2 regions of the Erwinia rhapontici genome follow, and region 2 is predicted to be linked to the other one. Evidence: predicted binding sites of a transcription regulator. Region 2 holds the regulator's gene; the other holds the start of a gene.
The links. Region 2 encodes PurR, which represses purine synthesis genes. Its sites were predicted from a motif close to CANGCAAACGTTTGCNTG; they were not measured.

Region 1: the regulator PurR is predicted to act here: its motif matches at 2,695-2,712, upstream of purE (5-(carboxyamino)imidazole ribonucleotide mutase).

Annotation. Positions count from the first base shown of each region.
Region 1 covers NZ_CP085627.1:1,173,835-1,179,480, reverse strand. The annotation lists gene cysS (cysteine--tRNA ligase) at 1-1,105, opposite strand, end outside; gene ppiB (peptidylprolyl isomerase B) at 1,448-1,939, shown strand; gene lpxH (UDP-2,3-diacylglucosamine diphosphatase) at 1,942-2,658, shown strand; gene purE (5-(carboxyamino)imidazole ribonucleotide mutase) at 2,807-3,316, shown strand; gene purK (5-(carboxyamino)imidazole ribonucleotide synthase) at 3,313-4,380, shown strand; gene LJN55_RS05520 (helix-turn-helix transcriptional regulator) at 4,747-5,499, shown strand; gene ybbP (putative ABC transporter permease subunit YbbP) at 5,541-5,646, opposite strand, start outside.
Region 2 covers NZ_CP085627.1:2,239,515-2,245,160, forward strand. The annotation lists gene punC (purine nucleoside transporter PunC) at 1-926, opposite strand, end outside; gene punR (DNA-binding transcriptional activator PunR) at 1,040-1,972, shown strand; gene purR (HTH-type transcriptional repressor PurR) at 1,969-2,994, opposite strand; gene cydH (cytochrome bd-I oxidase subunit CydH) at 3,289-3,378, shown strand; gene LJN55_RS10570 (C40 family peptidase) at 3,421-4,293, opposite strand; gene LJN55_RS10575 (Grx4 family monothiol glutaredoxin) at 4,679-5,017, shown strand; gene rnt (ribonuclease T) at 5,094-5,646, opposite strand, start outside.

The DNA of each region.
Region 1 (5,646 bases), 1.1 Mb from region 2:
GGTTGACTTCACGCGCCAGGTCAAACAGCGCCGAGTAGGCTTCCGGCGTATTGAAGTCATCGTCCATTGCGGCGCGGAAGCGGGCTTCGAACTCTTCCCCACCCGCTACTTCAGCGCTGGCGTCGGTGTTACGGATAGCAATATAGAGGCGCTCCAGCGCGGAACGTGCCTGATTCAGGTTATCTTCGCCATAGTTCAGCTGGCTACGATAGTGGCCGGACATCAGGAAGTAACGCACGGTTTCCGCATCGTAATGCTCCAGCACATCACGCACGGTAAAGAAGTTGTTCAGCGATTTGGACATCTTCTCGCGATCAATCATCACCATGCCGGAGTGCATCCAGACATTCACATACGGGCCATCGTGGGCACAGGTAGACTGGGCAATTTCGTTTTCGTGATGCGGGAACATCAGGTCAGAACCGCCGCCGTGGATGTCAAAGTGCTCACCCAGCTGTTTGCAGTTCATCGCCGAGCACTCAATGTGCCAGCCCGGACGGCCCATTCCCCATGGAGATTCCCAGCCGGGTTCGTCCGCTTTCGACATTTTCCACAGCACGAAGTCCATCGGGTTGCGTTTAACGTCAAGAGCCACTTCAACACGCGCACCGGCCTGGAGCTGTTCCAGATCCTGGCGTGATAACGAACCGTAGTTAGGATCGCTGTCGACGGAGAACATCACGTCGCCGTTGCTGGCCACATAAGCATGCTCACGGGCGATCAGTTTGCTGACCAGCTCAATGATCTCAGGAATATGGCGTGTCGCACGCGGTTCCAGGTCCGGCGGCAGGATATTCAGCGCGGCGAAATCCTTGTGCATCTCGGCAATCATACGATTGGTCAGTTGCTCAATGGTCTCACCGTTTTCATTCGCACGTTTGATGATTTTGTCATCAATATCGGTGATGTTACGCACATAGTTAAGCTCATAGCCGCTGTAACGCAGGTAACGAGCGACTACATCAAATGCCGCAAAGGTTCTGCCGTGTCCGATATGACAGAGGTCGTAAACGGTAATGCCACACACGTACATACCGATTTTACCGGCATGGATAGGTTTAAATTCCTCTTTTTGACGACTCAGGGTATTGAAAATCTTTAGCATTGAGACATTCCGTTTTAGCGTGTGCGGGATTAGCGATGAAGAGTTAATGCTTTATTCTGCCGTATTCTTCACGTTAGCGCCACGCTAATGCCAATGAGAGTGAGCCCCCAAAATAATTCATGTTGCAGGAAGGCGGCAAGGACGCTTATCCCCGGGAACATAGATAACTTTGTGACCGGGGTAAGTGGATGCAGCCAACGCATCTGCAACGTGAAGAATGAAGGGGGAGGCTGACGAGCCATCACATTTTGTGATATAAGAGCCGTCTGTCGCACGGAACAGACGTGAGTCTCAGCTTCCGGCGCCCAATGTTAAATACTCCAACCCTGACAGGATGAGAATATGGTCACTTTCCAGACTAATCATGGCGATATCGTCATCAAGACTTTCGATGATAAAGCACCGGCTACCGTTAAAAACTTCCTTGAATATTGCAGCGAAGGTTTTTACGACAACACCATCTTCCACCGTGTGATCAACGGTTTTATGATCCAGGGCGGTGGTTTTGAACCGGGCATGAAGCAGAAAGACACCAAAGACGAGATCCGCAACGAAGCCAGCAATGGCCTGAAGAACACCAAAGGCACCCTGGCAATGGCTCGTACCCAGGCGCCACACTCTGCTACTGCCCAGTTCTTCATCAACGTGGCTGACAACGACTTCCTGAACTTCCGTGATGAAAGCCTGCAGGGCTTCGGTTACTGCGTTTTCGCTGAAGTGGTTGAAGGTATGGACGTTGTTGAGAAAATCAAAGCCGTATCTACCGGCCGCAGCGGCATGCACCAGGACGTACCAAAAGACGACGTGATCATCCAGAAAGTCACCGTCAGCTAATAATGTCGCACACGCTGTTTATCGCAGATCTCCATCTGTGTACTGAAGAACCGGCAATCACTGCCGGTTTTCTGCATTTTTTACGCCGTGAAGCACAGCATGCTGATGCGCTGTACATTCTCGGTGACCTGTTTGAAGCCTGGATTGGCGATGACGACCCGAATCCGCTGCATGCGGAGGTCGCGACGGCTCTGCGCCAGTTGGCTATCCCTTGCTACTTTATTCACGGCAATCGTGACTTCCTGGTGGGCAAGCGCTTTGCAACAGCCTGCGGTATGACGCTGCTGCCGGAAGAGCAGGTGCTGGATCTGTATGGCAGACAGGTGCTGATCATGCACGGTGACACGCTGTGTACTGATGACGAAGGCTATCTGCGCTTTCGTGCCAAAGTACAACAACGTTGGTTACAGACGCTGTTCCTCGCCCTTCCCCTGTTTGTGCGCCAGCGTATCGCGCTGAAAATGCGCGCCGGAAGCCGCGAAGCTAACAGCAATAAATCCCAGTCGATCATGGATGTGAATCCCCAGGCTGTTGTGAACGTGATGGCCCGCCATCAGGTGCAGTGGCTGATCCACGGTCATACTCATCGCCCTGCGGTGCATCCTCTACTGATCAACGGGAAAGCGGCTGAACGCCTGGTTCTGGGGGCCTGGCATGAAGAAGGCTCGATGATCAAAGTCAGTAGCGATGAAATAAGCCTGATTTCCTTCCCGTTCTGATTCAAAAACCTGGCGAAACCCGCCGCTATTTCGCGCCACGCAACCGTTTTCCTTGCCGCTCAGTCGTGATATTCTCTGTGCCCTTCCCACCTGGTAAGCCTACAGCGCCATTCAGGTGAAGTATCACAATCACAGGAGTCAGACCCGCATGTCATCCAACGCCGCACCGGCCCGCATTGCTATTGTTATGGGTTCCAAAAGTGACTGGGCAACCATGCAATTTACCGCGGAAATTCTCACCAGCCTTGATGTTCCGTTTCACTGCGAAGTGGTGTCTGCACACCGCACGCCGGACAAACTGTTCAGTTTTGCCGAACAGGCAGCGGATAATGGCTATCAGGTGATTATCGCAGGTGCAGGCGGCGCGGCGCACTTGCCGGGTATGCTGGCAGCAAAAACGCTGGTTCCGGTACTGGGCGTGCCCGTGCAGAGTGCCGCACTGAGCGGTGTCGACAGCCTGTATTCTATTGTGCAGATGCCACGCGGCATTCCTGTGGGCACGCTGGCGATTGGCAAAGCCGGTGCCGCCAATGCCGCCCTGCTGGCCGCACAGATCCTCGCGCTGCATGATGCCGAACTGGCAGGCCGCCTGAATCACTGGCGTCAGACCCAGACCGATGAAGTGCTGAATAACCCGGACCCACGGGTGGATGCATGAAGCCGGTCTGTGTATTAGGTAACGGTCAGCTGGGACGGATGCTGCGCCAGGCGGGTGAGCCATTGGGCATTGCCGTCTATCCGGTGGGCCTGGATGCGGAACCCGACTCCCTGCCCATTGCGCAGAGCGTGATCACTGCCGAAATCGAGCGCTGGCCTGAAACGGCATTAACCCGTGAACTGGCCAGCCATAACGCCTTTGTGAACCGCGATATCTTCCCGCTGCTGGCCGACCGTCTGACCCAGAAGCAACTGCTGGACCGGCTGGGCCTGGCAACCGCGCCGTGGCAGTTGCTCTCCAGTGCAGATGAGTGGGCGCAGGTGTTCACCACACTCGGTTCCCTTGCCATTGTTAAGCGCCGCACCGGCGGCTATGACGGGCGCGGCCAGTGGCGCCTGCGTGCAGATGAAACCGCATCACTGCCTGCTGATTGCTACGGCGAGTGTATTGTTGAGCAGGGAATTAACTTCTCTGGCGAAATGTCGCTGGTCGGCGCACGTGGCCACGATGGCCGCACGGTGTTCTATCCGCTGACGCACAACCTGCATCAGGACGGTATTCTGCGCACCAGCGTAGTATTGCCGGATGTGGATGCGCAGCATCAGCAGCAGGCCGAGCGTATGCTCTCCGCCATCATGAACGAGCTGAACTACGTTGGCGTGATGGCGATGGAGTGTTTCGTGGTACCGGAAGGTTTGCTGATCAACGAGCTGGCGCCACGCGTACACAACAGCGGTCACTGGACGCAGAACGGCGCATCCATCAGCCAGTTTGAGCTGCATCTGCGGGCTATTCTCGACCTTCCACTGCCAACGCCTGTCGTCAGCACGCCATCGGTGATGGTCAACCTGATTGGCACCGACGTCAATCTGGCCTGGCTGGAGCAGCCGCTGGTGCACCTGCACTGGTATGAGAAGGAAGTGCGTGCCGGGCGTAAAGTGGGCCACCTGAATCTGTCCGACGTCAGCCCACAGGCCCTCAGCCATGGGCTGAACGCGCTGGTGCCGCTGCTGCCGGAAGAATACGCCAGCGGGATTGCCTGGGCGGTTGAGAAGCTGGATTAATCCCTTTGCCTTACGGGCTGACTGAAACAGAAGGTCAGCCCCTACAGCCGCCTGCCCCATTAATGAATGCTAAATTCTGAAAATGGCGAGTGCCTGACTGTACTAAAGTACAGCTACATTCTCGGCACTTATGGTCTATGCTCCCTGCTATAAAAAATAGTACACATCTAGTCCCTTTTCAGTCTTTAGCCGCATACTTTGTCCACACCAGGGAACCCGTTTACAGGGTTCCCTTTATTCTTATTTATTCCCCACATTTAATGAAATATTCACTCTTTGCCACGCAAAAATTAGCCAGATAACAACGGCCATGGTAATGTCTTTACTATAGATTAAGGATGAATAATCGTACAGGGAGAGTAGAATATGCGTGATAACTTCTTTAGCAACACCACTATCAATTCCATTATAAAGCGTCATATTGAAAAAGAGCTATCGAGCTTCAATAAAATAAAATATGTTTACGCGATCATGAGCAAAAGCAATCCTGCCGATGTTTCTATTATTTCTAATCGACAAGAATGGTTCCGCATCTATAAACAAAACAACTTTCAGTTCATTGATCCGGTTGTCATCACCGCATTACACCGCATTACACCTTTTTCATGGGATGAAAATTTCCTACTCAGTCAGGGCATCAAGTCACTCAGCTTTTTTGACATGGCCCGAAATCATGACATTATCAATGGTTACACTTTTGTTCTCCACGATCAATACAACAACCTGGTTATGCTTTCGCTTTTTTCAGAAAATGAATATGACAATGACATCGAAGATATTGTCCTGGAAAATAAAAGTAAACTTCAGCTTCTGTTGATATTAACCCACGAGAAAACAACATACCTGTATCAGAAACTACAGATTGACAGTGATTTCGAAAAGATGAATAACAGAAATATATTTTCTCATCGTGAAAATGAGATCATATATTGGGTCAGCGTAGGGAAGTCCTATCAAGAAATAGCGATTATTACCGGGGTGAAACTGACAACAGTGAAATATCATATTGCCAACGCTGTGAAAAAATTAGGCGTTAACAACGCAAAGCATGCCATCCGTCTTGGCGTAGAGATGAAACTTATTCGCCCTGTATTCCCTGACAAAGAGGATAATAACTAAGGTCCGCAGTAAACAGGCCGGCTTTCACCGGCCTCCTTTCACTATCCTGCGTAATATCCTCTGAACAGCGCTTTCCCTTTCAGTAAGCGCACGCCTAACCAGCCGCCGCACAATGAGAGCAGCAGCGCGCCGGTCAGCGGCAGTACC
Region 2 (5,646 bases):
ATCGCCATTCCACAAAACGGCAGTAGCAATGCAAACAAGGAAGGCTGCGGCTGCAGTGAAACAAAATAGATCGCGAGAATGCTGACGCTGTAGAAGGCCAGCAGCCATGGCAACAATTGGCGCCCGGCAAAGTGGTTCAACAGGGCGCGGCAGCTAAACCCGCCCACAAGAAATGCCACAGTTTGCGGAACATAGCTGAGGCCAATATCTGCAGGGGACAAACCAAGGTTACCCAGAATGAAAGGGGACCCGGTGAGCCAGGCAAAGAAGCTGGCAGAGCACGCGGCATAAATCGCCACGTTGCCACTGTAAATAGGAGACTTCAGCAATGTGAGGAAGCCAGGAGTGCGAGGCTTAACGACGCCGTGATCGTCCACCGGGCGTGACGGCAAGCGCAATGTAGGGATCAGTAGTGCGAGGCTGAGCAGTAGCAAGACAACGAAAATCGAACGCCATGAAAAGTGTTGCAGTAGCCAGGCACCCAACAGGGGAGCCAGCGCAGGCGAGAGGGCCACCAGAGGCATAATGGTGGCAAAGACACGGTTGGCCCGCGGACCACTGTAGCGATCGACCACCAGGGCCTGCCAGCTCACCGCCGCAGCACACACCCCCACGGCCTGAACAAAGCGAACGATCAGCAACCAGAAAGCCGACTCTACCCACAGCATTGCCGCACAACCAACGGCGAACAAACTCAACCCCATCATCAATACAGGTTTTCGGCCGATGCGGTCTGACAGCGGGCCCCAGACTAGCTGTGCGCAGGCAAACCCGGCGAGGAAGATACTTAAACTGGCGCTAATGGCACCGGCTTCCGTCTGCAAGTCATGTTGCATCACGCCAAACGCGGGTAGGTACATATCGGTAGCAAGAAAGCCCAGCATGCTGAGCAGCGCAAGGTAAATCATAAATCCTTTGGAACGCATGGTTTTTAACTCTTATTAGACAATTTTTTTACGCGTGCAGTGTAATCGCGTGCTGACCCGTCTGTGAAACGCTAATATTCGTGGGTTGCGATGAAAAATATTGAAGGCAAATCATGTGGTCTGAACATTCTCTTGAAGTGGTAGATGCGGTGGCGAGGACGGGCAGCTTTACCGCTGCTGCGGCGGAATTGCATCGCGTCCCCTCCGCAGTAAGTTATACCGTGCGCCAGCTGGAAGCCTGGCTGGCCGTGAGTCTGTTTGAGCGTCGTCATCGTGATGTGGAGTTGACGGACGCCGGACGGGTTTTCATTGAAGAAGGTCGTGCTGTTATCAAAAAAATGCTCGCCACTCGCACACGCTGTCAACAGGTGGCTAACGGCTGGCGGGGACAAATCAATATCGCGGTCGACAGAATTGTGCGCCCGGCACGCACCCGGCAGCTGGTCGTGGATTTCTACCGGCATTTTCCGGATATGGAACTGCATATCATGCCGGAAGTGTTCAACGGTGTGTGGGATGCGCTGGCTGACGGTCGCGTCGATGTTGCGATCGGTGCGACTCAGGCGATCCCGGTACGAGGACGTTTTGCTTTTCGTGATATGGGAAGTCTTAACTGGCGCTGCGTGGTGAAAACGTCACATCCTCTGCTGAGCCATGAGGGACCGTTAAGCGAGACGTTAATCCGTGAGTGGCCATCGCTGGTGCTGGAAGATACCTCACGTGCCTTGCCGAAACGCACCACGTGGACATTAGATAATCAACGACGGCTGGTGGTGCCTGACTGGGAAAGTGCGTTTGACTGCCTGCGAGCCGGGCTGTGTGTTGGGATGGTACCCGGTCATTTTGCCCAGCCCTGGCTGCAACAAGGCGTGTTAGGAGAAGTGACGCTGACGTCCCCGTTTCCCGACAGTCCCTGTTATCTCAGCTGGTCGGAACAAAGCGCCTCACCGGCGCTAAGTTGGTTACTGGACTATCTGGGGAGCACAGAAACCCTGAATGCAGAGTGGTTAAGCGAACATCCTGGCCAGTGGCAGGTGAGTGATTAACGGCGGTAGTCGCGGAAAGGACCATCGGCAACGGAACGACGCTCGATCAGTGAAGGGTGAACTTCAATGGTTTGCGGATCTTCGCGCTTGCTGGTAATACGGTCCAGCAACATATCAAAAGCGGTTTCGCCCAGACGCTCTTTTGGCTGGTGGACGGTGGTCAGTGCGGGCGTAAAGTAGCGGGCGTTGCGCACGTTATCATAACCGATCACTGAAATATCCTGCGGTACGCGTAGCCCCATTTCATCTGCTGCGCAAATCGCGCCCATGGCCATAATATCACCGCCACAGAAAATGGCCGTTGGGCGCTGCTTCTGCGACAAAATTTGCTGCATGGCGCGATAGCCAGATTCAGGTTCAAAATCGCCCTGCACCAGCCATTCATCGCGCAAAGTGATGCCCGCTTCTGCCAGTGCCTTCAGGAATCCGGCATGGCGGCCACCGCCTGTATTACGCTCAAGCTGGCCTGGGATCGCGCCGATATCGCGGTGCCCGCGTTCGATCAGGTAGCGCCCCGCCAGGTAACCACCCTCAAAAGCATTATCAAGCACGGTATCAGTGAAATCACCGCGTGATTCGCCCCAATCCATGACGACCATCGGAATATTACGGTTATCTTCCAGCATAGAAATCAACGTGTCAGGATATTCTGAACACATCACCAGCAGCCCATCGACGCGTTTTTGCGCCATCATTGACAGATAGGCCTGTTGCTTTTGCAGGTCGTTGTGCGCATTGCCCAAAATCAGCGTATAGCCTTTGGCAAAGCAGCGGTTTTCTATTGCTTCAATGATCTCTGCAAAATAGGGCGCTTCACTGGATGTTGCCAGAAGGCCAATGGTTTTGGTGTGGTTGACCTTCAGACTGCGGGCTACGGCGCTGGGGGAATAATGCAATTCTTTGATTGCAACCCATACCGCTTCGCGCGTCTCTTCGGCTACAAAGCGCGTTTTGTTAATCACGTGAGACACAGTGGTGGTTGAAACACCGGCGCGCTTTGCCACATCCTTAATTGTTGCCATGAAAATCGTACTCCTGGTGTTATCGTAACATCTTGATAACTAATTGGTTAAACGTTTGCCTGGGTACAGCCATTCCTTCCCGACCAGAATTATTTTGGGTGCTGTCTCAAAGGGTCGGGAAGGGGTAAAATCGTCCGTAGAGTGACATGCAGTGCTGACTTTTACACGTTGCCAACGGTGTTGCGCAACGGAATAAAGAATTCTAACAAGGCTGCGCACAGAAAACGAGATTTTTACGGGTAACTGTGGGAAAATCTGTTGGCTTACTAATAACAAGGTTATTGAGGAGAGAGAATGAACACTGATATGAAAATGACGGCGCTGACCGTTGTGGGTTCACTGCTGATGATTATTGCGTTTAGTTTTACGGCGGTAATGCATTAATTCTTGCACGGGAGGAGGAAACTCTTCCCGAACCCACACGCATTATCGAATCGTTTTAGGCGTCATCATACGGCGCGCACCGATGTAATGTTCCTGCCAGTAATCTTCGCTCAACGCACTGACCTGAATATCTTTACCTGTCCGTGGAGACTGAATAAATTTCCCTCCACCCAGATAGACGCCAACATGATCTGCTGTGCCACGTCCGTTAATACGGAAGAAGACCAGATCACCTTTCTCTAACTGATCGCGCTTAATCGAAGCCGCATCACGCAGATGGTACATTTCATTAGCCGTGCGTGGGATCTTGAACTTCACCAGGTCTTTATAGGCATACCACACCAGACCACTGCAGTCGAAACCGGTTTTCGGAGAGGTGCCGCCCCATTGATAAGGTTTACCGAGCTGGCCCATCAGCTTGTTCATCGCCGTCTCACGTGCTTTCTGGTAGCGAGCGCGATGCGCTTTGCTGAGTTTGAGCGGGGCGTTCAGAGCATCGTTATCATCGTCAGTGGCTTTGCTGCCTGCGCGTTGACGACCATAATGTTTTTTATCTGCTTTTTTGCTGGCCGCGAGTTTTTTACTCAGTGTTTTCTTCTCCACCTTCGCATTACGCACCGGGGCCACGCTGGTTTTTTTCTTTTCTTTCTCTTTCAGTTTTTTTGCCAGCAGAAGCCGTGCTGATTTAGAGGGTTCTTTTTTAGCGGTTTCTTTGGCTTTCTTACTGACAGGTTCTTTGACTTTTTTGGTCGAAGTGGCTTTTACCGGGCGGCGCTTACGGCGGTCATCTACACGTGCAGTATTGCTTTCGGCTTTTTGCTGTTTTGCATTAATAGGGGCATGTGGCGATGCGTGCGCCATGTTGAAGAACAGCTGAGTGAAAGCCAGTATGAAGAGCGTGATGAGTAAACGCATCGTTCCCATTAACAGTTTGTGCGCTACAAAAAAGCAGCAACGCGGTAAAAAAAGAGATTTCTGCGGTATGCAGAAGGTTAGGCCAATTCTAATCTAACTTCTTAACAAAGGGTAAGGTCTTTTTTGTTTCAATAATACAGATCAAGAAAATGATGTAATATTGAGCACAATCAGGTGGTTAACCCAGCAATAAAACCAGTGTTAGTCATAACAGGTGCAGCAGTGATGATAAGAAAATGTTATTTTGTTTCCCTGTTTTGTCTATTAGTCACATTTTTACCTCTCTCGCATGTGAAAATGTCATTTTCATCGCCAGGGCAGAATCGCTACAATAAGCAGGCTGCGCCCAGCCTACACACGATGTATCGTATTGAGGAAGATATTTATGAGTACTGTTGAAAAAATTCAACGTCAGATCTCTGAAAACCCTATTCTGTTGTACATGAAAGGGTCCCCTAAACTGCCAAGCTGCGGTTTCTCTGCTCAGGCTGTTCAGGCGTTATCTGCTTGTGGCGAGCGCTTCGCGTACGTTGATATTCTGCTGAACCCGGACATCCGTGCAGAAATGCCAAAATATGCCAACTGGCCAACGTTCCCACAGCTGTGGGTAGACGGTGAGCTGGTGGGTGGCTGCGATATCATCATCGAGATGTATCAGCGCGGCGAGCTGCAGCAGTTGATTAAAGAAACTGCGCAGAAATATCCGTCTGACGCCGCAGAGTAACGCAGGCTTATTGGCAGCATAAAAAAAACCGGGCCCTGAGAGGTCCGGTTTTTTTTCGAGTTTACAGCACGTTGCTTTATTCTTCGCTGTCGTCACTTTCTGCATCAACCGGCAGTGGCCAGCCTCCCAGACGTTTCCAGCGGTTGACCAGTTCGCAGAACAGATCGGCCGTTTGCAGGGTATCGTACAGTGCGGAGTGTGCCTGGGCGTTATCAAAAGGCATTCCAGCTGCGGTACAGGCCTTCGCCAGAACGGTTTGCCCCAGTACAAGCCCGCTGAGTGCCGCGGTGTCAAAGGTGACGAATGGGTGGAAAGGATTACGCTTCAGGCTGGCGCGTTCGGCAGCCGCATTCATGAAGTTCAGATCGAATGTGGCGTTGTGCGCCACCATAATCGCCCGGCTACAGCCGCTCTCCTTAATTCCCTTGCGCACCAGTTTGAAAATGGCATGCAACGCTTCATGTTCACTGACCGCACCGCGCAGCGGATTCTCCGGGTCGATACCGTTAAATGCCAGCGCTTCAGGTTGCAGAACTGAACCGACAAAAGGCTCTACGTGGAAATGGATCGTCTCATCTTTCTCCAGCCAGCCATCGTCATTCATCTTTAGCGTCACCGCTGCGATTTCC